Regions from separate parts of the Devosia sp. UYZn731 genome, predicted to be linked through region 2. Evidence: predicted binding sites of a transcription regulator. Region 2 holds the regulator's gene; the other holds the start of a gene.
The links. Region 2 encodes LexA, which represses DNA repair genes until DNA is damaged. Its sites were predicted from a motif close to TGTTCNNNNTGTGTTCNG; they were not measured.
Positions count from the first base shown of each region.

Region 1: a site for LexA is predicted at 9,831-9,848, ahead of ruvC (crossover junction endodeoxyribonuclease RuvC). Genes of this name have one in related genera too.

Region 1 is NZ_JBEPOL010000008.1:222,325-236,901, reverse strand. Features, by position in the region: gene ABIB57_RS20330 (DHA2 family efflux MFS transporter permease subunit) at 1-51, shown strand, start outside; gene tolB (Tol-Pal system beta propeller repeat protein TolB) at 91-1,401, opposite strand; gene tolA (cell envelope integrity protein TolA) at 1,456-2,658, opposite strand; gene tolR (protein TolR) at 2,659-3,126, opposite strand; gene tolQ (protein TolQ) at 3,129-3,839, opposite strand; gene ABIB57_RS20305 (CHRD domain-containing protein) at 4,160-4,603, shown strand; gene ABIB57_RS20300 (5'-methylthioadenosine/S-adenosylhomocysteine nucleosidase) at 4,685-5,293, opposite strand; gene ABIB57_RS20295 (YbgC/FadM family acyl-CoA thioesterase) at 5,324-5,734, opposite strand; gene ABIB57_RS20290 (NUDIX hydrolase) at 5,731-6,234, opposite strand; gene ABIB57_RS20285 (NUDIX hydrolase) at 6,231-6,716, opposite strand; gene ruvB (Holliday junction branch migration DNA helicase RuvB) at 6,725-7,762, opposite strand; gene ABIB57_RS20275 (hypothetical protein) at 7,759-8,097, opposite strand; gene ABIB57_RS20270 (hypothetical protein) at 8,114-8,665, opposite strand; gene ruvA (Holliday junction branch migration protein RuvA) at 8,668-9,285, opposite strand; gene ruvC (crossover junction endodeoxyribonuclease RuvC) at 9,282-9,788, opposite strand; gene ABIB57_RS20255 (GGDEF domain-containing protein) at 9,954-10,709, shown strand; gene ABIB57_RS20250 (GGDEF domain-containing protein) at 10,830-11,612, shown strand; gene ABIB57_RS20245 (c-type cytochrome) at 11,609-12,013, opposite strand; gene ABIB57_RS20240 (YebC/PmpR family DNA-binding transcriptional regulator) at 12,086-12,832, opposite strand; gene ABIB57_RS20235 (DUF805 domain-containing protein) at 13,005-13,400, shown strand; gene ABIB57_RS20230 (TIGR00282 family metallophosphoesterase) at 13,608-14,423, opposite strand; gene ABIB57_RS20225 (5-formyltetrahydrofolate cyclo-ligase) at 14,420-14,577, opposite strand, start outside.
Region 2 is NZ_JBEPOL010000002.1:164,338-178,914, reverse strand. Features, by position in the region: gene trpC (indole-3-glycerol phosphate synthase TrpC) at 1-277, shown strand, start outside; gene moaC (cyclic pyranopterin monophosphate synthase MoaC) at 280-762, shown strand; gene ABIB57_RS05285 (molybdopterin molybdotransferase MoeA) at 759-1,967, shown strand; gene lexA (transcriptional repressor LexA) at 2,118-2,828, shown strand; gene ABIB57_RS05275 (hypothetical protein) at 2,828-3,163, shown strand; gene ABIB57_RS05270 (nuclear transport factor 2 family protein) at 3,184-3,975, shown strand; gene ABIB57_RS05265 (IlvD/Edd family dehydratase) at 4,082-5,908, opposite strand; gene ABIB57_RS05260 (2-dehydro-3-deoxygalactonokinase) at 6,220-7,143, shown strand; gene ABIB57_RS05255 (2-dehydro-3-deoxy-6-phosphogalactonate aldolase) at 7,156-7,770, shown strand; gene ABIB57_RS05250 (SMP-30/gluconolactonase/LRE family protein) at 7,767-8,642, shown strand; gene ABIB57_RS05245 (beta-galactosidase) at 8,654-10,609, shown strand; gene ABIB57_RS05240 (ComEC/Rec2 family competence protein) at 10,578-12,728, opposite strand; gene gltX (glutamate--tRNA ligase) at 12,807-14,228, shown strand; gene gltA (citrate synthase) at 14,383-14,577, shown strand, end outside.

The sequences.
Region 1 (14,577 bases), on a different contig from region 2:
AAAAGCAAGGAACAGGAAGCCATCGAGCGCGCCCACGCCATGGGTGAGTAACCTGCCCTCCCACCAAGGGAGGGCGAACACTAATACCGCTTACGCGCGTAGCGGCGACCAGGCCGGGTCCGACGCATAGCTGTCGGTGGGGATGGTCTGCACATTGCGGCCCCAGATATCGACGCTCATCAGCTTGGGGCCGTCATTGCCGCCCGGGTCCTGGAAGAACATGATGACGCGCCCGTTCGGCGCCCAGGTCGGGCCCTCGGCGTGGAAGCTGGTATAGAGCATGCGCTCGCCCGACCCGTCGGGCGCCATGATGCCGATATTGAACTGCCCGCCCGACTGGCGGGTAAAGGCGATCAGATCGCCCTTGGGCGAATAGACCGGCGTCGAATAACTGCCCTGGCCATAGCTGATGCGCTGCGCATTGCCACCGCCCGCACCCATCATGTAAATCTGCGGCGAGCCGCCACGATCGCTCTCGAAAATGATGTTGCTGCCATTGGGCGAATAAGATGGGCCGGTATCGATCGCTTGCCCGCTCGTGAGTTGGGTGGGCTGCCCGCCGCCCACGGCCACCGAATAGATATTGGTCGCTCCGGCATTCTCCACCGAGAAGGCGATGCGTCCGCCATCGGGCGAAAAGCGCGGCGCAAACGTCATCGCCCCGAACGAGCCCAGGCGCTGCTGCTTGCCGGTCGAGAGTTGCAGGATATAGACCTGCGGATTGCCGTCCTCGAAATTCATATAGGTGACGAGGTCGTTATTGGGTGAAAAGCGCGGCGTCAGCGCCAGCGTATTGCCCTCGGTCAGGAACTGATTGTTGGCGCCATCCTGGTCCATGATGGCCAGCCGCTTGACGCGATTGGCCTTGGGGCCGCTTTCGGCGACATAGACCACGCGGGTATCGAAATAGCCGGTGCCACCGGCCAGCGACTCATAGATCGCGTCCGAGATGATGTGGGCGACGCGGCGGCTGGAATTGGGATCGGTATTGTAGCTCTTGCCCACCACCTGGGCGGCCTGCTGGGTATCCCAGACGCGCACCGACGATGAAATCTGTCCGCCACGCTCGACCGCGCCCATCACCAGCGCATCCACATTGGCGGTGCGCCAGGTGTTGAAATCGGGCGTATTGTTGACATCCCCGACCTGCACCGGCAGCGAGGCCGGATCGAGCGGCAGGAACAGGCCCGACCGGCGCAGGTTGTTGCGCACGATATCGGCGATCTCGGCGCCAAAGCTGGGGTCTGCCGAAGCGAAATTGGGAATGGCGATCGGCAGCGGCTGGAAATTGGCGCCCTCCACCACGATCTGCAGCGCCGCCATTGCCGATGGGCTGGCAGCCAGCGCCACCCCGCCCGCGAGGCCAAGCTTGAGCGCATTGCGCCGGGTCAGAAGGGTCATAATCGTCTTCTCCATCTCAACGACCCGGACTTCTGTCCAGATCGTGTGTCAAAATCAGGGACGCAGCGTGATTTCGATCTCGCGCCACTCGTTATAGGAATCGGCCGACAAACTGAAGGGCGCCGCCTGCAACACCGCCCGCTGCGCCGCCCGCCCCATCGACGCCCCGGTGGGCGACGGATCGGCAGCGATCACCTGCGGTGTACCCGCAACGCTGCCGTCCTGGTTAAGGTTCACCCGCAGGGTGACGGTCAGCCCGCTTTCGGTCTCGCTCGGCAGCAAATTCCAGAACTGCTTGATCTTGGCCTGCAGGCCCGCGATTTCCGATTGGCTCAGGGTCGCCGATGTACCGCTCGCATCGCCCAGGGTGGGCGAGCCGCCCTGCCCGGTCGTCGCGCCGGTTGAAGTATCCTTGTTGATGATGGCCGAAATGTCATCGGCCAGCGAAGCGTCCAGCGTCGCGGTCGCGGCCTGTTCGCGCTTGGCCTGTTCGGCGGTAGCGACACGCGCTGCCTCCTTGGCGGCGGCCTCTTTCTTCTTGCGCTCTTCTTCCTTCTTGGCGTCGGCGACGGCCTGGGCCGCTGCCGCCTGCTTGGCGGCGAATTCGGCCCGCTTCTGCGCCAGATTGGCCGGGCGCGCCTGCGGGGCCGGCGCCGCCGGCTTGGGCGGCGTCGGATCGGGCACTGGCGTCGGCTCTGGGGTCGGCTCCGGCGTCGGGGTAGGCTCTGGAACTGGCGCCGGAGTTGGTTCGGGAACCGGTGCGGGTTCGGGAGCCGGAGCAGGCTCGGGAGCTGGCTCCGGGACTGGGGCCGGTTCAGGAACGGGAGCAGGCTCAGGCACCGGTGCGGGCTCTGGAACCGGCTCAGGCTCTGGCGCGGGTTCGGGCACCGGGTCCGGCTCGGGGGTTGGTTCAGGCGTCGGCTCTGGCCGTGTAGCCGGCGTCGGCGCGGTATTGACCACCGGGGCCGGGGTCGGAATATCGGCCGGCTTGGGCTGTTCCTGGTTCTGCTCGGTATTGCCCGTGGGTTGCGCCAGCTCGGCCGGCTTGTTGGTTTCGACCGCCGAAGGGGTCGGGGTATCGACCACCTGGCTATCCAGCGAACCGACGCGAATATTGGAAAAGTCCGAAATCGGCACGAGGTCGACCGCGATGGATTCCGTCACCGGCTCCAACGGCTCCGCCTGCCCCAGATTGACCAGGCCAATGGTCAACAGGACGATGTGAGCTACAGCCGATACGACGATCCCGGTGCGCATCTATGGCGTCCCTGGGGCTTTCTCGGTGATCAGGCCAATCTTGGTGAACCCGGCGGCCGACAACAGGCCCATGACCTTCATCACCGAACCGTAGTTGGCCGAGGTATCACCGCGCAGGAATATCCGGTCCTCGGTACCATTGGTCGCCTTGGCCGTGACCGTGGCGATCAGGTCAGCCTCCGACACCGGATCTTCCCCGACGAAAATCGCGCCTTCGGGCGTCACCGCTACCGTGACCGGCTGCGTCTGGCTGTTGAGCTCGGCTGCCGCGGACTTGGGCAGGTCGATCGGCACGCCGGCCGTCATCATCGGCGCCGCCACCATGAACACGATCAGCAACACCAGCATGACGTCGACCAGCGGCGTCACGTTGATCTCGCTCATCACCCCGCCGCTGCCTTTGCGACGGCTGCGCCGGCTCCCGCGCCGTCCGCCTCCGCCACCACCGCCTGCTCCACCCATTCCCATGGCTACTTGCCCCGGGCTTCGAGTTGGCGGCTGAGGATGGTCGAGAACTCGTCGGCAAAGCCTTCGAGCCGCCCGATCATCTTGCCGGCATCGGACGACAATTTGTTATAGGCGATAACCGCCGGAATGGCTGCAACGAGACCGATGGCCGTGGCGAACAGCGCCTCGGCAATCGGCGCAGCAACCACCGCCAGATTGGTGGAGGACGATGCCGCAATAGCCGTAAAGGCATTCATGATGCCCCACACCGTGCCGAACAGCCCGATGAACGGGCCAGCCGAACCCACGGTGGCCAGAAAGCCCAGGCGTTTTTCCAGCGTCTCGCTTTCGCGGGCAATCGCCACGTCCAGCACCTTGTCGAGGCGCTGCTGCATGCCTACGAACGAGGACGCATTCTGCTCGTGGCTGCGCTTCCATTCCTTCATCGCGGCCACGAAGACCGCGCCCAGCCCGCCGGTCGCCTTCTCGGATTGCTGCTGATAGAGCTCTTCCAGCGACTGCCCCGACCAGAACACGCGCTCGAAGCGGTTCATCTCGCCGGCGGCGCGGCGATAATAGAGGGATTTGTCGATGATGATGGCCCAGCACCAGATCGATGCGCCAAGCAGGCCCAGCATCACCAGTTTGACGATCCAGTCGGCGGCCCAAAATAGCCCCCAGATCGAAAAATCGATGTGCGGAGCTGCCGCTCCCACCGCTGTCGCTGCGTCCATGGAGTGATCCTTTCGGCCGGCTTACAGAGCCCGACCTTCAGGCACAGCCCATGGGGTCGGAATTTGTCAAATTTAAGAGAAATGCCATGGCTTCCCGGCCTTTGCGGAGCCCGGCACCATAGGACAGTCCCTTTGCCGCAATTATGGTCAAGGATTGGTTAACAAAGCCTGTCCCCTGACGGCAACGTGAGCGCCGGCATGTGCGCCATGCAAGCGGAACACAGCTGGGGCCCGGAACGCATCAATTCGTGACGGAACCGCGCCTCGGCCGCTCCGTTCGGTATCGTGCAACACAGATTGCGCGCAACGAGGAGGATTTCATGACCATCCGTATCGCATCCATGGCCGCGCTGCTGGCCGCCGGCACGCTCTTTGCCGCCGCCCCGGCCTATGCCGAAGTCATCAACATGACGGCCGAACTGAACGGCCCGTCCGAAGTGCCGCCCACCGACTCTGCCGGCACCGGCATGGTCGAAGCGACATTCGACACCGACAGCAAGGCATTTGCCTGGACTGCCACCTATGAGGGGCTGACCGGGGACGCCACCGCTGCCCACTTCCATGGCCCGGCCGAAGTCGGGGCGACGGCCAAACCGTCGGTTCCCATTCAGGGCTCGCTGGCCAGTCCGATCAAGGGCACGGCGACGCTGACCGATGAGCAGGCCAAGCAATTGCAGGCCGGCATGTGGTATTTCAACGTCCACACCGCCAAGTTCCCCGATGGAGAAATCCGTGGCCAGGTGATGCCCGCTGGCGCCATGTAGCCAATCAGGGGTCGCACGCGGCCCCTTTTTGCTTCTGCCCCGCCGCCAGCCCGCATCTTCCGGCACTTGCTCCCGCGAAAGCTAGGCCGCCAGCCCACCTGCGGCGGCCCACGCTTCTATCGTATCCACCACCCCCGCCAGCCGCTCATCAATGACATGCAGATAGGCCGTCCAGTCGCCAATATGGCTGAGGTCGCTCGCCCCATCCGAAATCCCGCGGACCGCCACCAGCGGCACGACGAAGCGCTGGCAGGCCCGCAACACGGCAAAAGTTTCCATATCCACCATGTCGGCGTCGATAGCCTCGTAGGCCGCCCCCGATACAATATCGGCGCCGGTGGAGAGGCTGGCTTGCCGCAGGCCGGGTACAAGCGGCCCAACGGGCAGGATTATGGGCAGGTCGAGAAACGGCGTCTCGCCTTTGGCAAAACCGATCGGCGACGCATCCATGTCGCGATAGCTCACGGTCGTCGCCTGGAAGATCTCGCCTTGTTCAAGCCTGCGCGATCCGGCCGATCCCAGGGACACCACGAGGTCGGGCAGGTTACCGGCGGCCTCGGCGACAGCCAGGGCATGCGTCACCGCAACCGCCGCTTCCACCGGCCCGACGCCGCAGAGCAGCGGCTTGATCCGGTCACTCAAATAGGGGCCATATTCGGCCGTCGCGGCCATGACGTAGAGAATGTTCATTTGCGATCCTGACCAACGGTCAACGTCTGGTCACGATGCAGTGGTTCGGCCGTCTGCCGCAAGCCGGTCCAGCAGCGCCCTGGGCAGCCGCGCCACCCCGCCAGTGGTCTTGATGGCAACGACCACCACCTTGGCCCGCGTGAGGATCACCCCGTCGCGCTCGATGCTCTGCATCAGCGTCAGCCGCGCACCCGTCATGGCTTCGACGCGCGTGATAACGCTCAACAGATCATCGATATGGGCCGCGCCATCGAAATCGATCGCCATCGAGCGGACCGCGAAGGCGATGCCGTCCTTGGCCAGTTCGAAATGATGGATGCCCAGATCGCGCAGAAATTCCGTGCGCCCACGCTCGAAAAACTTGAGATAGGCGGCGTGATAGACATTGCCCGAAAAATCGGTGTCTTCATAATAGATGCGGACCGGGAAGCGATGGGTCACGATTGCCGCTCCACGATATGCCGGAAGCCGGGGCTGGGATCCAGAAGCTGGCTCGGGAGCATGGGCGGCAGAAGCGGATAGACGCCGAAGCTCTCGACATCGCACTTCACCCAACGGAATTCGAGGCAGAACGCCCCGTCCGTGGCACGATGGCAGATATCGTCGGTAACGAACGGGAAAGCGCTACTCAGTTCGGCTTCGTAATACCAACCGATCTCGTGACAGGCCTCGCCGTTATAGGTGAAGAAGTTCTCGACGAGATAACGCAGCGCGCTGATCTTTGAGGTACAGCCGAGTTCCTCCACAATCTCGCGTTCCAGCGTTTCGGCAGCGGTCTCGCCGAATTCGAGGCGACCGCCAGGCAGCGACCAGAACGTCTCATGCGTGCCGCGATGGATCAGCAAATAACCGTCGCGCCGGATGATCGCCACGGCGCGCATCTGGAACCGGCGGTCCGGCCGCAGGCTGAAGGCCAGCATGGTGCGATCGGGCTCAGTCACCCCTGGCGCTCGTCGTGCAGAACATGGCGCAGGCCCTGACCCAGGTCGCGCAGCGCCTCGGGCAGCCAGCGCGGCAACAGGTTCATCGGCTCAAGCCCCGGTCCATCGAGTGCGATCCAGTGGAACCTGTGCTCGTGGCCTTCGTCATGCGTGATCAGCCAGGGGCTCGTGCCGTCGGGCCGCGCCATATCTGGCAGCTTGGCGGAATAAAAAAATCCCAGTTCGTGGAAATCCTCGCCTTCACGCCGGTAGAAACTCTCCGAGGTCATCAGCAAGGGACCGACTTCTCCGATCAGCCCCGTTTCCTCGGCGATCTCGCGCTTGAGCGACAGGGCGCTTGGCTCGCCCAACTCAACCCGCCCGCCCGGCAGCATGGCATAGCCATCATCGTCCTCGTCGCAGATCAGCACGTGACCATCGATGATGATCACCGCGGCGACGCGATAGTTGAACCGCTGCCCATCGATGGGGAAACTGATCATATGCCGGCTCATTCCGCCTCTGGCTCCTCGAACAGGCTGGCCTGGATGCCCACAAAACCTGGCGGCACGCCCATGCCCAGATGCTGGAACGCCGCCCCCGTCAGCATGCGACCGCGCGAGGTGCGCTGGATGAAACCCTGTTGCAGCAGATACGGCTCGACGATTTCCTCGATCGCATCACGCGGCTCGCTCAGCGCCGCCGCGATGGTTTCGATGCCTACCGGGCCGCCATTGTAGAACTCGGCAATGGTGGCCAGATAGCGCCGGTCGAGCTGGTCGAGCCCCCGCGCATCCACATCCAACCGCAACAGCGCCTTGTCGGCGATGGCGCGGGTGATCTCACCCGAACCGTCAACCAACGCAAAATCCGTCACCCGCCGCAGCAACCGCCCCGCAATTCGCGGCGTACCGCGCGAACGCCGCGCGATCTCCATCGCCCCATCGGGCGCCATCGGCATGCCCAACAGCCGCGCCCCGCGCTGCACGATCAGCACTAGTTCTTCGGGCGTATAGAAATTGAGCCGCACCGGAATGCCGAAGCGATCCCGGAGCGGCGTGGTCAGCAGCCCGGCGCGAGTCGTTGCCCCCACCAGGGTGAATTTTGCCAGATCGATCCGCACCGAGCGCGCGGCCGGGCCCTCGCCGATGATCAGGTCGAGCTGATAGTCCTCCATTGCCGGATAGAGAATTTCCTCGATCGCCGGACTGAGCCGGTGTATTTCGTCGATAAACAGCACATCGCGGTCTTCCAGATTGGTCAGCAGCGCCGCCAAATCCCCCGCCTTGGCGATCACCGGGCCCGAAGTCGCCCGAAACCCCACGCCCAATTCGCGCGAAATGATCTGCGCCAAGGTGGTCTTGCCCAGGCCCGGCGGCCCAACGAACAGCACATGGTCCAACGCCGTCCCGCGCCGTTTGGCCGCCTCGATGAACACTTCCAGATTAGCCCGCGCCGCCGCCTGCCCGACGAACTCGGAAAACCCTGTCGGGCGCAGGGACACATCCAGCAGATCATCGCGACCGGCAGCGGGGGAGGTCAGGCTCATTCCTGGAGCATCCGCGCAGCAATTAGCGCCAAGGCAAAAAGCAACTTTGCTTCCCGCTCGTGATTAGTGAACCCGCCGAAGCCGTCAACCGACCCATTGTAGAGGTCTTCGCCACCGGCATCGGGATAGTTCACCGACATTCCACCATGGCGAGCCCTGATATAACCGGAGGGAGCGCCGAGCCTACGAACCTCGTATTGCTCTGGGACCGACGGACAGGTCAGCGTCAACGTCAGCCCGAGACGCCCCGCTGCTTCCACAACAAGCGCAGGAATTGTCGGCGGCTGTACCTTTGGAAGGTTTAGCGTCTTAAGGTGTTCGACTATGTTTGTCATAAAAAGAGCATCCTGTTCATAGTGAAGATTTGATCCTTCGCCTATCAACGTACGTGGCCAGAACAGGCGCAAAAGCACCGCTTACGCAAACTAAATACGCAATCCCATACGCCACGTAGGTAACGCCCCCGCCTGCCGAAAATCGCTCGGTGCCAACCAGCCCATCAGCGTACCATTCCCACAAATACCCCATAACGGGCACGTAAAGCCACGACGTGAGAAACAGCGCCGGATATTGCTCGGTGAGGCCGAGGTACATCGTGACCCCGCCCATCAACCCGAGTAAAAACGCAACCACATATCGCGGACCGACGCGATCGGTTCCGCATAATACACAGCATACCGCATCCACTATTGCCCAGATTATAGGAATAATTATCGCCGCTAATAACATTGCTAGAAAATAAGAAGAATAAATAACAATAGAAGCATCGATATTGATCGTGCCACTGAACGCCAGATTGAGGGCGATAACGTCTACGATGGATATAAAGAGCGCCAAAGCTGCCAAGCAGACCCAACACAGCAAAATTCGATAGAGTACCGCCAAAAAATACTCTTTTACCATCGCTAGCTACTCAACTCCCGCAGCCCTAACCGGATCAACTTCTCGGTTGGCGTATCATCGCCCTCGCGCGCCACAATCCGCGCCAAGGCCGCCGAGGCCTGGGCGCTGGAGTAGCCGAGATTGGTGAGGGCGGAGACGGCGTCGGTGATGGCACTCGATGCCAGGCCTTCGCCCAATGCGGATTGCAGGCCGAGTACACCAGCATCGATCACGCCCGTGGAGGGCACCTTGCCCTTGAGTTCGGTCACCAGCCGGATGGCCAGCTTGGGCCCGACGCCGCTGGCGCGGCCCATCATCGCCTTGTCCTGCAAGGCAATGGCACTGGAGATTTCCGAGGGCGACAGCGCCGAAAGGATCGCCAGCGCCACGCGCGCGCCTACCCCCTGCACGGTCATCAGCAGGTTGAACCAGGCTTTTTCCGCCTCGCTGGAAAATCCGTAGAGCCGGATCATGTCCTCGCGCACGATGGTTTCAATGAACACCACCGCAGCCTCGCCGACACGCGGCAGGGCCTGCAGCGTGCGCGACGAGCAGAAGGTTTCATAGCAGACCCCGCCGCAATCGATCAGCACGCTGTCATCGGCGAAACTGTCGACCATGCCCTTGAGCTTGCCGATCATGCGATTGCCTTCAAGCGTTGCGCCGCCACCCGGTGATGGGCGTGGCAAATGGCGATCGCCAGCGCATCCGCCGCGTCCTCACCCTTGAAATCGGCCGCCGGCATCAAGGTCTTGACCATCAGCCCGACCTGTCCCTTTTGCGCGTGGCCGGTGCCGACCACGGATTTCTTGACCAGGTTCGCCGCATATTCGGCCACCGGCACGCCGCGCGCCGCCGGCGTCATCAACACCACGCCCCGCGCCTGCCCCAGGATCAGCGCCGAGCGCGGCCCCGCATTGACGAAGGTTTCCTCGACCGCCGCCTCGTCGGGAGCGAACCGGTCAAGCAGCTCGTTGACGCCCGCGAACAGCACGGCAAGCCGGTCGGCCAGTGCGCCGTCCGTCGGTGGGGTCAGCGTCCCGCAGGCCACGAACACGAGCCTGTTACCTTCCGATTCGATGACGCCCCAGCCGCATCGGCGCAGGCCGGGATCGATACCGATGATTCGCACAGCTTTGCTCATGACCCACCTTTAAAGAGGCGCGATCACTCTACCAACCCCAAAGTGAACAAAACGGCAACAGGCGCGGTGGAAAACCGGTGATCGATAAAATTGCAGCCGTCTTGCCAATACCTTCTTCAAGACCCGTCCATAGTGTTCGGCACGGGAATGCATGAAAGTAAACCGATGAGCGCAAGCGCCACACTGCCGCCGCGGGCCTGGAACCGCATCTGGCGGAACGCCGGATTAACCCTGGCCGCCTCCATCGCGGTTTCGATCATACTGACCAATATTTTCATGGAAGTGTTTTCCGCCGGCCTCAACGTGCCGGGCCTGATGGTCGCCGTGCTCATGCCGCTGGTTCTGGGCGGGCCGATGCTGTTTTACCTGACGCTGCGGCACGAACAATTGCGCCACGCCAACCGGCAGCTCGAACTGCTCGCTAGCACCGACTGGCTGACCGCCTGCCTCAACCGCGGCGCCTTCACGACGCGGGTGCTGGCCGATCTGACGCGGCGCGCGGTCGCCTCGACCCGCGATGGCGGGGCCCTGCTGATCATCGATGCCGACGCTTTCAAGCAGGTCAATGACCGGTTCGGCCATCAACAGGGCGATATTGCGCTCAAGCTGATGGCCAACGCGATCCGCGACAGCGTGGGCGTCGCCGATCTGGTGGGGCGCATGGGTGGCGAAGAGTTCGGCGTCTACCTCACTGGCGCCGATCCGCAAACCGCCGACCAGGTGGCCGAACGCATTCGCCATGCGGTCGCCACCGCGCAGTTTTCGCCGCATGGCACGCCCTGGCCCCTGTCGGTCAGCATCGGCGGCGCCACTTTTGCCCGACGTGCCGATTTCAACGACCTTTACCGCCTTGCCGATCAGCGCCTCTACCAGGCCAAGAGCCACCGCCGTGATTGCGTCGACCTGATGCAGGCCGCCTGATTGCAGCGCCCGTTTGGAAACGGCAAGCGGCCTGAACCGACGAACACCATACCATTTTTGATCCGGGCGCTCTCCTCAGCGCCCGGACATTGGATCATTGCTTATGCAGAGAGATTTTCCATGGCCCCTTCCAGATCCCGCAAAGGCTTGCATGGCTGGTCGAGCGTCGCCCGGTGGACCCTGTTCGGAACCCTGGGCTGCGTACTGGTCTCGGTCGCCTTCAATACCGTGATGTTCGACGACCTCGGCGCGCGGGCCCAGTGGCGCTCGATCCTGAGCGCGACGGTCCTGCCGGTGCTGCTGGGCGTGCCATTGTTCTTCTATATGAGCATGCGGCTGCGGGGGCTCGCCATGAGCAATCTGCGCCTGGGACTGGTCGCCCGCACCGATAGCCTGACGTCCTGCCTCAACCGGGGCGCCTTCACCGCCAAGGTCACGACGCTGCTCGGTCGCACCGATCCGCCGCCCAGCGGCACCCTGCTGATGATCGACGCCGACAATTTCAAGGCCATCAACGACCTGTTCGGCCACGATGCCGGCGACGAGGCCCTGACCATCATCGCCCGCGCCATCCGCTCGACCTTGCAGGCCGGCGAACTGGTGGGGCGCATGGGCGGGGAGGAATTCGGCGTCTACCTGCCTGGCGTCGACCACCATGGCGCCGAGATCAGCGCCGAACGCATAAGGCGCTCGGTCAATCTGGCGATATTTTCACCCGATGGCCGGGCGCGGCAGCTGTCGGTGAGCATTGGGGGGGCGGTCTTTGAGGGCGGCGCCAGCTTCTCGGATCTGTTCCGGATCGCCGATCAGCGCCTCTACAACGCCAAGGAAGCCGGCCGCAACCGCGTCACCATCGTGCACGCCACCGACTATCCCGATATCGCGCTCAGCAAGGCCAGCTAAGGCGCGATCCGCGTCCCATCGGCGGCGAAGGACTGCAGATACGCCACCAGATCGCTCAACTGCACCGGATCGCGTTGTCCACCAAAAGTCATGCTGGTGCCGGGGAACTGCTTTTTGGGCAGGAACATGTAGCGACGCAAATCCGTCACCGTCCAGATCCTGCCCGCCTCATTGGCCCTGATCAACGTGGGCGAATAGGAATAGCCCGGCAGGCGGGCGACCGGTGCGCCCACGATGCCGTTGAGCTGCGGCCCCAGCTTGTTGGTCGCGCCCTCGCCGATAAGGTGACACACTTGGCAGCGCTGCCCGAACAGCGCTTCGCCGGCCGCCACATCACCCTGCGCAAAAGCCGTCGTCGTCCCAACCAGCAGCAGGCCAATCGTCATTCCAAGCTTGAGCATGTCCGCCCTCCTGTTTGACGCCAGGATGATACGGACTTTTCAGAGGCTCGCAAAGGCGGCCGAGAACGGCGATCAGGCTTCGAGCTTGGCCATGTCCTCGTCGCTCATCTCGAAGTTGGAATAGACGTTCTGCACGTCGTCATCTTCTTCAAGCAGGTTGATCAGCTTCATCAGGACGGCACCCTTTTCCGCATCGATCGGCGTATTGGTCTGCGGCTTCCAGATTGCCTTGATCGATTCGGCTTCCCCCAGCACCTTTTCGAGCGCCGCCGACACTTCGATCATCGCCTCGAAGGAGGTGTAGATCCAGTGGCCGTCCTCATCGCTCTCGACGTCATCGGCACCAGCCTCGATGGCGGCTTCCATGATCTTGTCGGCCGAGCCGGCCTTGATCGGGTATTCGATCTCCCCGATCTTGTCGAACATGAAGCCGACCGAATTGGTTTCGCCCATGGCGCCACCATTCTTGGAGAAGGTTGAGCGCACGTTGGACGCGGTGCGGTTGCGGTTGTCGGTCAGCGTTTCGACGATGATGGCGACGCCGCCCGGCCCATAGCCCTCGTAGCGGATTTCTTCGTAGTTATCGCCGTCATTGCCGATGGCCTTCTTGATGGCGCGTTCGATATTGTCACGCGGCATCGACAGGGCACGGGCATTGTTGACCGCCAGGCGCAGGCGGGAATTGAACGCCGGGTCGGGCATGCCCAGCTTGGCAGCGACGGTGATTTCGCGCGCCAGCTTGGAAAAGACCTTGGAGCGAACCGCGTCGCTCTTGCCCTTGCGGTGCATGATATTCTTGGCGTGTGAATGGCCTGCCATTCTGGTCCCCATCTATGCTTATCGAGATTTTGCTTGGCTTATAGGGGCACGAAAGCCAATTGTGAAGCTTGCACGTCGCCTCCGCCGCACGCGCAATCGATAACCACATCTGCCAAGCCCCCTTGGCGCGCGCCGCGTGATATGCACCATGCGCCGCTATTGGAGACTGTGTGTGCAACCCTTGCTTTGGTGCTTTTTCTCGTGGCGCGGCCGGCTGAACCGGCAGGAATTCGCGCTCGCCTTCTTTTTCCTGGTGCTGGTGACCTATCTGGTCGGCCGTATCCTGGTCCAGAACATGGTCGGCCCGACCAATGCGGGCCAGCCATGGACCGCTGAAGATCTGACCATGGCCCAGACCGAGGCGCAGATGCTGGCCTATGTGCTGACCGCCTGGCCCACGCTGACGCTACAGGTGAAACGCCTGCGCGACCTCGGCTATTCCTGGCTTTACCTGGTGGGCGCCAATATCGCGGTGGCCGCAATCATGCTGATTGCGCCGGTTATTGCCATTATTCTGGCTGTTATTGCATCGCTCTGGCTGTTCTTCTGGCCGGGCAAGCAGGCGTAGCCTCCCACCCAGCAGGAGCAGCTTTTGGGGCACAACATAGCGCCACCCACCGATCTTCCCGCGGGCTTGACCCGCGGGCCTCTGGCCACTTGTGCCGTGTTGAGGGTGGCCCGCGGGTCAAGCCCGCGGGAAGGACAGTGGGTGGGGCGGCATTGACGGGCAATGGGGGATTGAAGCTGAGGCAGCAACAGATGCCGCCAACCAACCCTAGAACTCCGGCAGCGCCTGCGCCAGAACCCCGCCGATCCGCACCGGCATCACCTTGATCGCCAGCCCGGTACGCGGATCGGTCTCGACCGCCACGCCCGACAGCGTCGCCTCGCCCTCGGCCGGCGAGAACCGGCCACCCATGATGCCGGTCAAAAACCGGTTTAGCGGCTCGTCGGCCTCAACCCCGATGACCGAATCATAATCGCCGCACATGCCGGCATCGGCCATCAGCGCCGTGCCGCCCTTGAGAATGCGGTGATCCGAGGTTGGAATATGGGTATGCGTGCCCACCACCAGTGACACCCGGCCATCCAGAAAATGCCCCATGGCCTGGATTTCCGAGGTTGCCTCGGTGTGGAAATCCACGATGATCGCATCGGCTTGCTCGCCCAGCGGGCACGCCGCCACCGCCGCCTCGACGGCGCGGAACGGATCGTCGGCCGGCCCCATGAACACCCGGCCCAGTGCGTTGACCACCAGCACCCGATGGCCATTGCGGCCCTCGATAAACATCGCCCCGCGTCCCGGCGTGCCGGGGGCCATATTGATGGGGCGCACCAAAGTGGTTTCACGCTCGATATAAGTCAACGTCTCGCGCCGGTCGAAAGCATGGTCGCCCAGCGTCACGATATCGGCGCCGGCATCGCGAATGCCGCTAAAATGCGGCTCGGTCAGCCCATTGCCGTGGCTGGCATTCTCGCCATTGACCACCACGAAATCGAAGCCATAGGTGGCAATGATGCCGGGCAGGCGTTCGGCAACCGCATCGCGGCCGGCGCGGCCGACGACGTCGCCCAAAAACAGTAATTTCATTGCGACGATCCGAAATGGCGCACGCCGGTCTCGGTCACCACGACATCGAGCGGAATGTCATGCGCCTCGCGCGGGATGGCATCGAGTTCCTGGGCGGCGAAAGCCAGCCCGATAAGGCGCGGTCTCTTGGTCAGTTGCGCCAGGGTGCGATCAT
Region 2 (14,577 bases):
GGACCGGGCGCTGGCGCTGGACGCCGAATTCATCGGTATCAACAATCGCAACCTGCGCACCTTCGAAACCCGTCTGGAGACCTCGATCGACCTGGCCGCCGGCGTGCCGCCCGGCAAGGTGCTGGTCAGCGAAAGCGGCATTCTCAGCCACGACGATGTGCGCAAGCTGGACGAAGCCAGCGGCATCGGCACCTTCCTCGTCGGCGAAAGCCTGATGCGCCAGGACGATGTGGTGGCCGCCACGCGCGCCCTGCTCATGGGCACCGTGAGCGCATAGGCATGGCACAAGGCGGCCTCACGCATCTCAACGCCAAAGGCGAAGCCCACATCGTCGATATCGGCGACAAGGCGGCCACCCGGCGCCGGGCGGTGGCCCAGGCTCGAATCATCGCCGAACCTGCCACGGTAGCGGCGATTATGGGCGGCTCCCTCAAGAAGGGCGATGCGCTCGCTGTGGCCCGTATTGCCGGCATCATGGCCGCCAAAAGGACCTCGGATCTGATCCCCCTCTGCCATCCGATTCCGCTGACCAAGGTCAGCGTCGACATTGAGGCTGAGAGCGCGACGGTGATCGTCGTGCACGCCACCGCAGAAACCACAGCGCAAACCGGCGTAGAGATGGAAGCGCTGGTCGCCGCCTCCACCGCGGCGCTGACGCTCTACGACATGGCCAAGGCCATCGACCGGGCCATGGTTGTCACCGATATCTGCGTGCTGGAAAAATCGGGCGGCAAATCCGGCGATTTCGTGCGCACGCCATGAGCCTGCTGCCCGTCGAAGACGCGATTGCCGCGATTCTGAAGCGCGTGCCCGAGGCGCAGGCCGAAACAGTCCCCCTACACGATGCCGCCGGCCGGGTCTTGGCCGCGCCGATCGTCGCCAACCACAGCCAGCCCCCGTTCAACGCTAGCGCCATGGATGGCTATGCGGTGCGGGCGCAGGACGCCGTGCCGGGGCGGAGCCTGGCCATCATCGGCATGTCGCAAGCCGGCGCGGGCTTTGCCGGCCCCGTTGGCGAAGGCCAATGCGTGCGCATCTTCACCGGCGCGCCCGTCCCTGCCGGCGCCGATGCGGTCATCATGCAGGAAGAGGCGACGGTAACCGGCCACACAGTGCAGTTCGCCGAGCAGCCCAAACCCGGCCGCAGCATTCGTCCAATCGGCAATGACTTTGCCACTGGCCAGGTTCTGGTCGCCGCCGGCACGCGCCTCGCTGCACTGCAACTGGCCGTCGCGGCAGCAGCGAATGTCCCTGCCCTCGCGGTCAACCGCCGACCGAAAATTGCCCTTCTAGCGACGGGCGATGAACTGGTCGTGCCCGGCACGCCGCTGGGCCCAGACCAGATCGTTTCGTCCAACAGCTACGGCCTAAGTCCCCTGCTGGCGCCCTACTCCGAAACCGTCACCGACCACGGTATTGTCGGCGATGACCGGGCGGCGCTGACGGCGACGCTGGAAGCCATCTTCGCCAGCGAGCCTGACATCGTCGTCACCACCGGCGGCGCCAGTGTCGGCGACCACGATATTGTGCAGGAAATCCTCCTGTCGCTCGGCGTGACGCTGGATTTCTGGCGCATCAACATGCGGCCGGGCAAGCCGCTGATGTTCGGCACGCGCGGTAAGACGCTGATCTTCGGCCTGCCGGGGAACCCCGTCTCGGCGCTGGTTACCGCCACAATTTTTATCAAGCCGGCACTCCGGCTGTGGCAGGGCCACGCCGAATCCGCTGGTCAGCTCTGGCATCTGCCGCTGGCCGTCCCGACCCCGCCCAATACCGCGCGCCGCCATTTCATGCGCGCGCGCGTCGTGCATGGGCCCAGTGGGACGGCATTGATGCCGATCTCGGAGGTCGACAGCGGCCATACCTCGTCGCTGGCGCGGGCGGACATGCTCATCGTGCAACCAGAACATGATCCGGGTCGGCCGGCCGGTACTGTGGTCGAGGCCATCAGTATCGACGCGTTCTAGGCTGAAATAAAACCGCATAGGTCGCGCGACGAAGCGCCGTTTGCTTGCAAAGGCGGAAATTACGCCGGCAATGCATTGGGATATTGCAGAACATAACTGGAACACGTATCATCGTTCAGTCTTTGTTCCGATTCCCGACCGAGGGGCCCAATGCTAACGCGCAAACAACACGAGCTGCTGATGTTCATCCATGAGCGGATGAAGGAGAGCGGTATTCCGCCATCGTTCGACGAGATGAAGGATGCGCTCGATCTGGCATCCAAGTCGGGCATTCACCGGTTGATCACAGCGTTGGAGGAGCGCGGTTTCATTCGCCGCCTGCCCAATCGGGCGCGCGCACTCGAAGTGGTCAAGCTGCCCGATTCGATGAACCCGTCCCTCGGCGGGCGCAAGTCGCGCTTCGAGCCGAGCGTGATCGAGGGCAATCTGGGCAAGGTGGCGTCCCCCCCGATGCGCGGTTCGGTTGAAGATTACGCGCGTCCCATTTCGGTTCCGGTTATGGGCCGTATCGCGGCCGGTACGCCGATCTCGGCGATCGAAAGCCACACCCACACCATCTCTGTACCGCCCGAAATGTTGGGCGCAGGCGAACATTACGCACTCGAAGTGCGCGGCGATTCGATGATCGAGGCCGGCATTTTCGATGGCGATACCGTCCTGATCCGCAAGCAGGACTCAGCGGGAACCGGCGAAATCATCGTGGCTCTTGTTGATGACGAGGAAGCCACCCTCAAGCGCCTGCGCCGCAAGGGCAATACCATCGCGCTGGAAGCCGCCAACCCGGCCTATGAAACGCGCATTTTCGGACCTGATCGCGTCAAGGTCCAGGGCCGCCTGGTCGGGTTGCTGAGGAAATACTGATGCGGCTCACCCTGCTTTTGGCGCTTGGCCTGTTGTCGCTCGGCAACGGCGCGACGTTCGCTCAAGAAGCGAGCGTCAAGGAGACCCGCTGCTGGGTGGGAAATGTGACGTTTTCGGCAGGTGTGGGCATCAATGCGGGCAATGGCACCGCAGTCTGCAATGCCGGAACCGGCTGGGCGGAAGCGAAGGCCGATACGCCCGTAGCGGGTTGCCTGCTCGAAGGCAAGTTGTCGTCCGCGGGCGCTATCGTCGGCATTCGCAACAATGACAGCATGCTGCTGCAATGCGACGTCACCGGCCGCTGGGTAACGCTGGAGACTGCGGCCAAGGAGTAAAAGCTCATGCGTGGGGTTTGATGGCGAAGAACTTGGTCGAGAAAGTTTGTCCGGTCATTTTCCGAGGCGTAGGGGACGCAAGGGAGATCCTGGTGTTCAGGCACCCCCTGGCCGGTGTTCAACTGGTCAAGGGGACACGAGAGGCGGGCGAGTCTGTTATTGCTGGTGCTTTGCGCGAGCTGGCGGAGGAAGCAGGGATTGTCGAGGATGTGACTGGTGTGGTGCTCTGCTCCAGTTCGGCCATTGCGCTGGGGCAGCTCTGGCACTTTGTGCTGGTGGAGACGGCGGATCTGCCGGAGCACTGGGCGTTTGACACATTAGACGATGGTGGGCATCGATTTGAATTTTTCTGGTGTACTCTGGATGCAACGCCAGAGCGGGAGTGGCACCCCGACTTCGTACGTGCCCTGAAACTGGTACGGGACGCCATAGTCAGCAACGGCGTGGAGGCGGCGAAGACGCTGTCGCGCTATGCCGAGCTTATCAACAATCACAGCTTTGACGACGTCGCTCCGCTGATCGCGCCGGAGGCGGTGTTTTGGTTCGGCGATGGTTCGCATGCCGGGCTGTCCGCCATTCGTTCTGCCTTTGAGGGCACGTGGCGCAATCTGACCGGCGAAATCTACTGGCTGGAAGACGTGCGCTGGATCGCTCAGGGCGATTATGCCGCCGCTTGCCTCTACCGCTTTCATTGGCAGGCAACGGGGTCCGGTGAATGCCGTGAGGGTTCGGGGCGGGGGACCAGCGTCTTCGTTCGACGCCCCGAAGGTTGGAAGATTATCCACGAGCATTTGAGCGCCCTGCCCGCTTGAGAGGCGGTATTTGGAACCCTAAGTGCTGATTGTCGGCAGCCAGTGCGACTGAGCGTATAGAAGGCCCGCCATCATCTGGCGGGCCTTCTGCGTTTGATGATTTAGCCTAGTGGTTGTCGCGCGGAATGCCTTCGGTCTGGGCGATGCGCTGGTACTTTTCGGCGGGCTTGAGGATGGCGCCGTCGCCGAGCTGGCCGACGATGCCGCGCTGGATTTCCTGCCATGGTGTCTGGTGCTTGGGATACTTATAGCCGCCCATCGACTCTAGATCGGCGCGACGCTTGGCGATTTCCTCGTCGGCGATCAGGATATTGGCAGAGCCCTTATTGAGGTCGATCCGTACCCGGTCGCCGGTGCGCAGGATGGCGAGATTGCCGCCAGCGGCCGCTTCGGGGGACGCATTGAGAATCGAGGGCGACCCCGAAGTGCCGGACTGGCGGCCGTCACCGATACAGGCCAGGGCGGTAATGCCCTTCTTGATCAGGTAGTTGGGCGGCCGCATGTTGACGACTTCCGCCGCTCCCGGATAGCCGATTGGGCCAGCGCCGCGCATGAACAGCAGGGTATGCTCGTCGATCTCGAGCGAGGGATCGTCGATGCGGTGGTGATAATCCTCAGGACCATCGAACACTACGGCCTTGCCCTCGAACATGCCGGGATGTTCGGGATTGGTCAGGTAACGGTCGCGGAACTCGGTCGAGATCACGCTGGTCTTCATGATCGCGTTGTCGAACAGATTGCCGCGCAGCAAGAGGAAGCCGGCCTCGGTCTTGAGTGGGTTGTCGAAGTGGCGGATGACCTTATCGTCCTGGATAACCGTGTTGCGGCAGTTCTCGCCAATCGACTTACCGTTGACGGTCGGCGCGTTCTCGCGGATCAGCCCCTGGCTCATCAGCTCGTTGACCACCGCCGGCACGCCGCCGGCATGGTAGAAGTCCTCGCCCAGATACTCGCCGGCCGGCTGCAGATTGACCAGGAGCGGCACCTTGTGGCCATAGGTCTGGAAATCCTGCAGTTCCAGTTCCACGCCGATATGCTTGGCGATGGCCTGGATGTGGATCGGCGCATTGGTCGAACCGCCGATGGCCGAATTGACCACGATGGTGTTGATGAAATTATCTTTGGTCAGGATGTCCGAGGGCTTCAGATCTTCACGGACCATATCGACGATGCGCTTGCCGGTGCGATAGGCCATTTCCTGGCGGTCACGATAGGGCGCCGGGATGGCGGCCGAACCGGGCAATTGCATGCCCAGCGACTCGGCCAGCGAATTCATGGTCGAGGCCGTGCCCATGGTGTTGCAATATCCGGTCGACGGGGCCGAGGACGCCACCAGTTCGATGAACTGCGCGTAGTCGATTTCGCCGGCCGCCATCATCTGGCGAGCCTTCCAGACGATGGTGCCCGAACCGGTGCGCTCACCCTTGTGCCAGCCATTGAGCATGGGGCCGACCGACAGCGCGATTGCCGGGATATTGACGGTAGCGGCGCCCATCAGCATGGCCGGGGTCGTCTTGTCACAGCCGATGGTCAACACCACGCCGTCAAGCGGGTAACCGTAGAGCACCTCGACAAGGCCGAGATAGGCCAGGTTGCGATCGAGGCCAGCGGTCGGACGCTTGCCGGTTTCCTGGATCGGATGCACGGGAAACTCAATGGCGATGCCGCCGGCTTCGCGGATGCCTTCGCGGACGCGCTCGGCCAGCACGATGTGGTGACGGTTGCACGGCGACAGGTCGGAGCCGGTCTGGGCGATGCCGATAATCGGCTTATTGGACTGCAGTTCTTCGCGCGACACGCCAAAGTTCATGTAGCGCTCGAGATAGAGCGCGGTCATGTCTGGATTGTCCGGATTGTCGAACCAGGCGCGCGAGCGCAACTTCTTGGCTGCGCCCTGCCCGTTGCCCGGACCGCCGCTGGTGTCTGCCGTCATTTTCTGTTCCTCATGTCCGCGATTTGACGCCGCGGTTACGTGCCTCAACATTTTGCCATCTGTACCACGACAGGGGCAAGAGGGAACGGGATTCTGTCGAAATTTCGCCGGAATGCGGAGCCGAAAAATCTGCTGGTGAGATATTTCCAGACGCCTGAACCGCCTTACCAAATGACGGGACGGAGCCAGCATCTGCGCCGATAGAAGCAGCAATGCGGCGAAGTCGATTGAGGCTAGCTGGAATCCGATGCAGACGCTAGCGTTCGGCCCGATTGCGGCCCGATGGTCGCGCATGAAGGGTGAGTTTTGCCGTGACTGACAAAGTGGACTGGGTTGCCGTCGATTGGGGCACTTCCAACCTGCGAGCCTGGGGCATCGATGCCGCCGGGGCGGTCGCGGTTGCCCGCACCTCGCCCAATGGCATGGGCAAGCTGACGCGCGAGCAGTTTCCCGGCGCGTTGAGCGAATTGCTGGAGGGCGTCGAAAGCCAATCCGGCCAACCCATCCAGGTGCTGATCTGCGGCATGGCCGGGGCGCGGCAAGGCTGGCTCGAGGCTCCCTATCTGCAGGCGCCAACCGATCTGCGCGGCCTGCTCGATGGCGCCGTCCACCCCGAGATGCCCGATGTGCGCCTGGCACCATCGATTCTGCCCGGCGTCTGCCAAAAAGTCCCCGGCTCCGACAATGTGATGCGCGGCGAGGAAACCCAGTTACTGGGTCTCGCTGCGCTCAATCCCGGTTTTTCCGGCGTCGTCTGCATGCCGGGCACGCATTCGAAATGGGCGCAACTGTCGGGCACCCGCATCGAGCGTTTTGCCACCGCCATGACCGGCGAACTGTTCGAAGTCCTGCGCAACCATTCGGTCCTGCGCCATTCGCTGGGCGGCGATCTGGAGGGGCCGGGCCGCAACGACGGTTTTGCCATCGGCGTCCAGGCGGGTCTCGACCATCCCGAACGCCTGCTGGGGCAATTGTTCGAAGTCCGCGCCGGCTCTCTTCTATCTGGCCGCCAGCCGGACTGGTGCGCCGGATATCTTTCGGGCCTGCTGATCGGCAGCGAAATCGGCGCCAATCGCGAGTGGATCGGCAATGCCGAGGTGCCGCTGATCGGCTCGGCCGCGCTTTGTGCGCTTTATAGCCAGGCTTTGACGCGGATCGGCGTGCGTTCGCGGCTGGTGGATGCTACCGAAGCGGTGCTGGCCGGCCTCAAGGCCGCGCGCCAATTTTCCTCATAGCGGACGGACCTCATGGAAACCCCTCGCCACATCATCGCCATCCTGCGCGGCATCACACCGGCCGAGATCATCGACGTCTGCAAGGCGCTGATCGATGCCGGCATCACCATGATCGAGGTGCCGCTCAATTCCCCCGACGCGCTGAGCAGCATCTCGCTGGCGTCCAATACCTTTGGCGATACGGCCATGATCGGCGCCGGTACGGTGCTCACCAAGAAGCAGGTCTGGGCGGTTGCCGATGCCGGCGGCACGTTCATCGTCTCTCCTGATACCAACAAGGCGGTGATCGAGGAGACTGCGCGCATTCAGCTCGCTTCCTATCCAGGCGTATTCACCCCTACCGACGCGTTCCGCGCGATCCGGGCGGGCGCTACCGGGCTCAAGTTCTTCCCTGCCGAGGTGCTTGGCCCCAAGGGCATTAAGGCGATCAAGGCAGTGCTGCCGCCTGAGATGCCGCTCTATGCCGTGGGCGGCGCCAATCCAGGAAATTTCGCCGAGTTCTTTGCCGCCGGCTGCCTTGGCTTCGGGCTGGGCACCTATCTCTACAAGCCGGGCATGGAGCTGTCGCAGACCGCCGAACATGCAGCTCTGGCTGTCGCGGCTTATGATCAAGGCAAAGCTCAATGAACCAAACCGCACGCCTCTTGATCGACAGCAAATGCGCTTTGGGGGAAGGCCCGTTCTGGCACCCGCTGCGCCAGCAATTGTTCTTTTTCGACATCAACAATCGCAAGCTTTTCGCCGCCGAGGCCGATGGCGCGGTCGCCAATATCTGGTCGTTCGACGAGATCGTCGCGGCCGCGGCGGTGATCGACAATGATACGCTGGCGATTGCCACGGAAACCGGGCTCAAGCGCTATGATTTGATCACCGGCGAAACCAGCTTGATCGTGGCCATCGAAGCCGACGATAGCTCGACCCGAACCAATGACAGCCGGGTGCATCCATCTGGTGGTTTCTGGATCGGCACCATGCGCAAGGAAGAGGACGAGCCGGGTGGCGCTGTCTATCACTATCGCGCCGACAACCTGACCACCATCCGCACGCAGGCCAGAATTCCGAACGCGACGTGCTTTTCGCCGGACGGACGCATCGCCTATTGGAGCGATACGCCGACAAAGCAAATCCTCAAATGCGCCGCTGATCCAGCAACCGGCCTGCCAATCGGCGAGTGGTCGCTGTTCGCCGACGTGTCGGATGGGCGGGGCTATCCCGATGGCGCGGTCATCGATAGCGAAGGCTATTTGTGGAACGCCAAATGGGGCGGCAGTTGCGTGGTCCGCCACGCGCCCGATGGTTCGATCGATCGCATCATCGAAGTGCCCGCCAGCCAGGTGAGTTGCCCGGCCTTTGGCGGTCCCGGCCTCAAGACCCTATTCCTGACTACCGCAGCCAAAAACCTCAGCGCCGAACAGCTCGCGGCCGAAAACGTCGCGGGCGGCGTGTTTGCCATCGAGCTTGATATTGCCGGACAGCCTGAACCCCTCATCACCCTCTAAGAGTCCTCGTAATGACCCCTGCCCTCGGCGTTTGCTACTATCCAGAACATTGGCACGAGGCGTGGTGGGAGAGCGACGCCAAGCGCATGGCCGAGGTCGGCATCACCTTCGTGCGGATTGGCGAATTTGCCTGGTCCAAGCTGGAGCCCACGCCGGGCGATCTGCAGTTCGACTGGATCATCCGGGCCATGGACGCGCTCGGCAAACATGGCCTCAAGGTCGTGTTCGGCACGCCGACGGCAACGCCGCCGCGCTGGATGGTCGACAAGCATCCCGATATGCTGGCGGTCGATACCGAGGGGCGCCGCAAGGGTTTTGGCTCGCGCCGGCATTATGACTTCTCCCATCTGGGGTATCGCGAAGAGGCCGGGCGGATCACGCAATTGCTGGCGGACGCCGTGGGACAACACCCTGCGCTTGCCGCCTGGCAAACCGACAACGAGTATGGCTGCCATGGCACGACATACTCCTATTCGCCCGCCGCCCTGGCCGGGTTCCGCACCTGGCTGGAAGCGCGTTACGGAACGATCGACGCACTGAACACCGCCTGGGGCAACGTGTTCTGGTCGATGGAATATAACCGGTTCGACCAGATCGAATTGCCGAACCTTCTGGTGTGTGAAGCCGCGCCCGCCCATGAGCTGGATTTCCGGCGTTATTCGTCGGATCAGGTCGCAGCGTTCAATGCCGTGCAGTTTGACATCCTCAAATCGGCGCGGCCAGACCTGCCGGTGATCCACAATTTCATGAGCCGCACCAGCGATTTCGACCACTACGATGTGGCCAAGACGCTCGATATTGCGAGTTGGGACAGCTATCCCCTCGGCCATCTGGCGGTCAGCGACGAGCCCGAAGAGCTCAAGCATCAATATATGCGTCAGGGCGATCCCGATAACGCCGCCTTCCACCACGATCTCTATCGCACCGTTGGCCACGGCCGTTGGTGGATCATGGAGCAGCAGCCCGGCCCGGTGAACTGGGCGCAGTACAATCCCGATCCGCTGCCCGGCATGGCGCGCCTCTGGGCCTGGGAAGCTTTCGCCCATGGCGCCGAGGTGGTGACCTATTTCCGCTGGCGGCAGGCTCCCTTCGCTCAGGAGCAGATGCATGCCGGTCTGCTGCGGCCCGATAGCGAGCCGGCCCCGGCCCATGGGGAAGCCATGCAGGTGGCGCAGGAGTTGAAGGCTACAGGCATTGACGGGGTGGTCGGCAAGGCGCGCGTTGCGGTCGTCTACGACTATCAGAGCGAATGGGCCTGGGAAATCCAGCCGCAGGCCAAGGGGTTCTCGCATGGGGCGCATGTGCGGGCGCTCTACTCGGCATTCCGCAAGCATGGCATCGATATCGATGTCCTGTCGCCGCATACGACCAGCTTCGCCGGCTACGACATTGTCGCCATTCCGGCGCTGTTCGCCTGGAACGACGCGCTGCGTACGGCAATCGAGACCTTCGAAGGCCAATTGCTGATCGGGCCTCGCAGTGGTTCCAAGACCCAGGATTTCGCTATTCCGGCCACTCTGGCGCCGGACCTGCCGCGCAATATGCTCGACCTGCGAGTTACCCGCGTATCGACAACCGATCCAGTGCATCAAACTCCAGTCAAGGGCGGCGGCGCGGTACATCACTGGCGCGAGCGCATCGAAACCGGCGGCGAAGTGGTGATCGAGGACGAGGACAACCAGCCCGTGCTGGTGTCGCAGGGCAAGCTGTTCTACCTCACCGCCAGCGGCAATAAGGCGCTAGTGCAGCGCGTCGTCGATTATCTGATCGCCGAGGCCGACCTGCCGGTGCTGAACCTGCCCGCTGGCGTGCGCTGCCGCGTCCGTGGCGGGTTCCGGATTTACGTCAATTACGGCGCCGGCGCCGCGACGCTCAACAGGGCGGCTGACGAAGCCGGCTATGTGGTTGGCGAAGCCAGCATTCCCGGAGCGGGCGTCACCGTAGCGCGGCTCGCCACGGCCGGGTGAGATTGGGCACTGCGGGGCGGACGTCGAACCGCTCCGCAGCCGCGTTCCAGCGCAGCCACTGCACGCCGCTGTCGCGCAGGGTTTTTGCATCGATCACCTGCGCCCCACAATATTGGGGCGCAGGAATGCGGGCGATGACGAGATCGTTGCGCTCGCAGTCCTCGGCGAAGGCTTCGACGCTTTTGATGACCGATATCGAAAAACGGTCATTGGCATAGACGCAGGCGATGCTGTCGCAATGCGCACCTGCCAGTTTCGGCGCGAAGTTCTCCTGATAATACTGGCTCCAGACGTCGACGGCGAAAGTGCCATCCTTGCCGGCGAGCAGGCCCATGCCGCCGCCATCGCGCACTGCCACGGCTTGGGTAGTGTCGGCAATCAGCACGTCGGGCCTGACGTCGAGCGCGAAGACCAAAATGGCGGGAATGGCCAAAATCGGTCCTGCGAAGCGCCAATAATTCTTGATGAAGGCAAACCACGCCATCGCCAGCAGGCCGATGAACAACGCAATCGGCGTGAGCAGCGGATTGGATTCCAATCCCTGACTCCAGTTGGCGACCAGCGTCGCCACATCCACCATGCGCTCGATGCCCCAGCCCATGGCGATGAGGAAGGGCTGTTCGACCCCAAAAGGCATTGCAACCACCGATGCGATGGCAGTCGGCATGATGATGAAGCTGACCACCGGTAGCACCAGCACATTGCTGAGCACGCCGAGCGGCGCGGTCTGCTGGAAATGATAGGCCGAGAACAAGAGCGTGGCAGTGCCGGCGATCAGGCTGGTCAGCGCCGCGACCCAGACATGGTTGATCGACCGACTGATCCAGCCCCTGCCCTCGACCGGCGGCTTGCGCGGCAATTCGTAGACCCCGATCAGCGCCACCACTGCCGCAAACGACAGTTGGAAGCTGGCGCGGAACACGCTAGCCGGATCGATCAGGATGATCGCCAGCGCCGCGATGGCGACATTGCGCATGGTTAGCGCCCGGCGCCCCGCGAGGATCGCCCCGAAGATCAGGCCCAGCATCAGGGTCGAGCGGAGCGCCGGAACGTTGGCGAGGCCGCCTGCGAGCAAAAGATAGAAACATGCCGCAAGGATGCCGCCGACCGCGGCGATCTTCTTGATTGGCAGGCGTTGCGTCCATCCGGACAATGCAGCCAACACCCAGCGTAGCAGGAAGAACACGCCACCCGCGACCAGCGACAGGTGCAGGCCGGAAATCGAATAGATATGCGCCAGCCCGGAAGCCGCCATCACGTCGCGCGTTTCGTTGGAAATAAGGCTTTGGTCGCCCATCACCATGGCGTCGCCGATTGCGGCTGACGAGCCGGTCAAAACCTGTCCGATCCGATTGGCTATCGAGCGACGCAGCCCCTCGATAGCGCGGGTCGGATCGAAACTGGAGCCATTAGCGACCAGAGCCAGCCCGCTCGTGACATTGCCGTAGGCACCGATGCCGGCGAAATAGCCGTGGAACTGGCTATCGAATGCGCCGGGCAGCACCGGACCGGGAATCGGCGCCAGCCGAAATTTGCCCTCGATGACATCGCCGGGCGCCAACGGCGGGTCGGCCCCAATCAGCAGCCGCGCCCGCGTCACGCCGGCCGGCTTGCTGTCGCCGATCGCAACCAGATTGGAGACCACGATGCGGCGCTGCGTTTCGGTCTGCGACAGGATTTCGTCGACGGTCGCCTGATATTGCCCATAGACCGGAAATCGCAGCATTGGGGTGCCGAACACCAAACCGTGGATCGGCAGCATGCACACCCCGGTCCAGATAGCAGAAACCAGCAGCAGGAAGCGAAACCGCGTAATATGCGGCAGCGAGACAACAAGAAATCCAGCAAGCAGGATCGCCACGCCCAGCAAAGCCCATGGATTGGGCTCGAACGCCACCTGGCTGTAAGCCACCATTCCGCCAATAACGCAGAACGGCAGCAGCACGAACAGCCGTCGCGTCTCAACCGCTTCGACCACTGCATCGCGCGCCGAAACCACAATCCGGCGCCAGAGCGGACTGGTCGCCGCCGGCAATCGCCCCGGACGCACGACGAGCGGGCCACGCGGCTTGGGCGGCGCCAGCAGCTCGGTGGTCTCCAGCGTTTCCGCGCTCAGCACCAGCCTGGCCCCCCGCCCTTGCGCTCATGCCCGCCTATGCTACACACGGCACGCAAACTCGTCCAACCGTTCCGGTCTATAATGTCTCAGGTCGTCACTCGCTTCGCTCCCTCGCCCACTGGCTATCTGCACATCGGCGGTGCCCGCACCGCGCTGTTCAGTTGGGCCTATGCCCGCAAGATGGGCGGCAAGATGCTTTTGCGCATCGAGGACACTGACCGCGAACGCTCCACCGAAGCAGCTGTCGAGGCCATCAAGGACGGCTTAAGCTGGCTTGGCCTGCATTGGGATGGCGATGCCATCAGCCAGTTTGGCCGGGCGTCGCGCCATGCCGACATCGCCCATGAGCTGATCGCACGCGGTCATGCCTACAAGTGCTATTGCTCGCCCGCCGAGCTCGACCAGATGCGTGAAGAGGCCCGCGCCGCCGGCAAGCCGCCCCGCTACAACGGCTATTGGCGCGACCGCGATCAGTCCGAAGCGCCTGAGGGCGTGGCGCCGGTGATCCGCATCAAGTCCCCGCTCAGCGGCGATATCGTGGTGCATGATCACGTGCAGGGCGAGGTCGTGTTCAAGGCCGAGAACCTTGACGATTTCATCATCCTGCGCTCGGACGGCACGCCGACCTATATGCACGCCGTGGTGGTGGACGACCATGACATGGGCGTCACTCACATCATTCGCGGCGACGACCACTTGACCAATGCTGCCCGGCAGATCGTGGTTTATAACGCCATGGGCTGGGACATCCCCGAGATGGCCCATATTCCGCTGATCCACGGACCAGACGGCGCCAAGCTCTCCAAGCGCCACGGGGCGCTCGGCGTCGAGGCCTATCGCCAGATGGGCTATTTGCCTGAGGCCCTGCGCAATTACCTGGCTCGGCTGGGCTGGTCGCATGACGACGACGAGATCTTCTCCAGCGAGCAGATGATCGAGTGGTTCAGCCTAGACGGCCTTAACAAGGGCGCGGCGCGGTTCGACTTCGTCAAGCTTGAGAGCATCAACGGCCACTACATCCGCGAAGCGGCGCCGGACTACCTCTATGGCGTGATGATCGCCCTGGCCGAGGAAGTCGGCCGGCTGGCGGACCTGGAAGGCCTTACCGCCAACAAGGCGACGGTGCTGGCCGCCCTGCCCGAATTGCAGCCGCGCGCCAAGACCATTTTGGAGCTCATCGACCTGGCGCAATTCATCTATGCGTCACGTCCATTGCCTATCGATAGCGCGGCCTCGGCATTGCTGACGCCGGACGCACGCTCGGTGCTCGGCGATGTGCGGGACCTGCTGATTGGGTTGAACGATTGGAGCGTGGAAGCGATCGACGCGGCGATGCGCACCCTGGCCGAGGCCAAGGGGCTGAAGCTGGGCAAGCTGGCCCAGCCGTTGCGCGCGGCGCTGACCGGACGCACTGTGTCGCCAGGGATTTTCGAGGTGATGGTCTTGATTGGCCGGGACGAAAGCCTGGCCCGCCTGGGAGACCAGATCGACATGAAATAATGACAGTTGGGTGGGTAAGGAATGCTTACCTATCAATTGCTTCGAATGGGCGAAAGCTGATACTTCAGGAGCAGCCTATGCCTACGCCATGTTTGCCGGCCCAGCTCAACGAAACTCCTTTTCTATTGGGTTGCGGGCCATCGAGGAGAGCTGAATGACCGACAAAGTCGCCAAACTCGTCATCGGGGATCAGTCCTACGAATTTCCGGTTCTGTCCGGGTCCGTCGGGCCGGATGTCATCGACATCCGATCGCTTTACGCCAAGACCGGCATGTTCACCTACGACCCCGGATTTACCTCCACGGCCGCTTGCGACAGCTCCATCACCTATATCGATGGCGACAAGGGC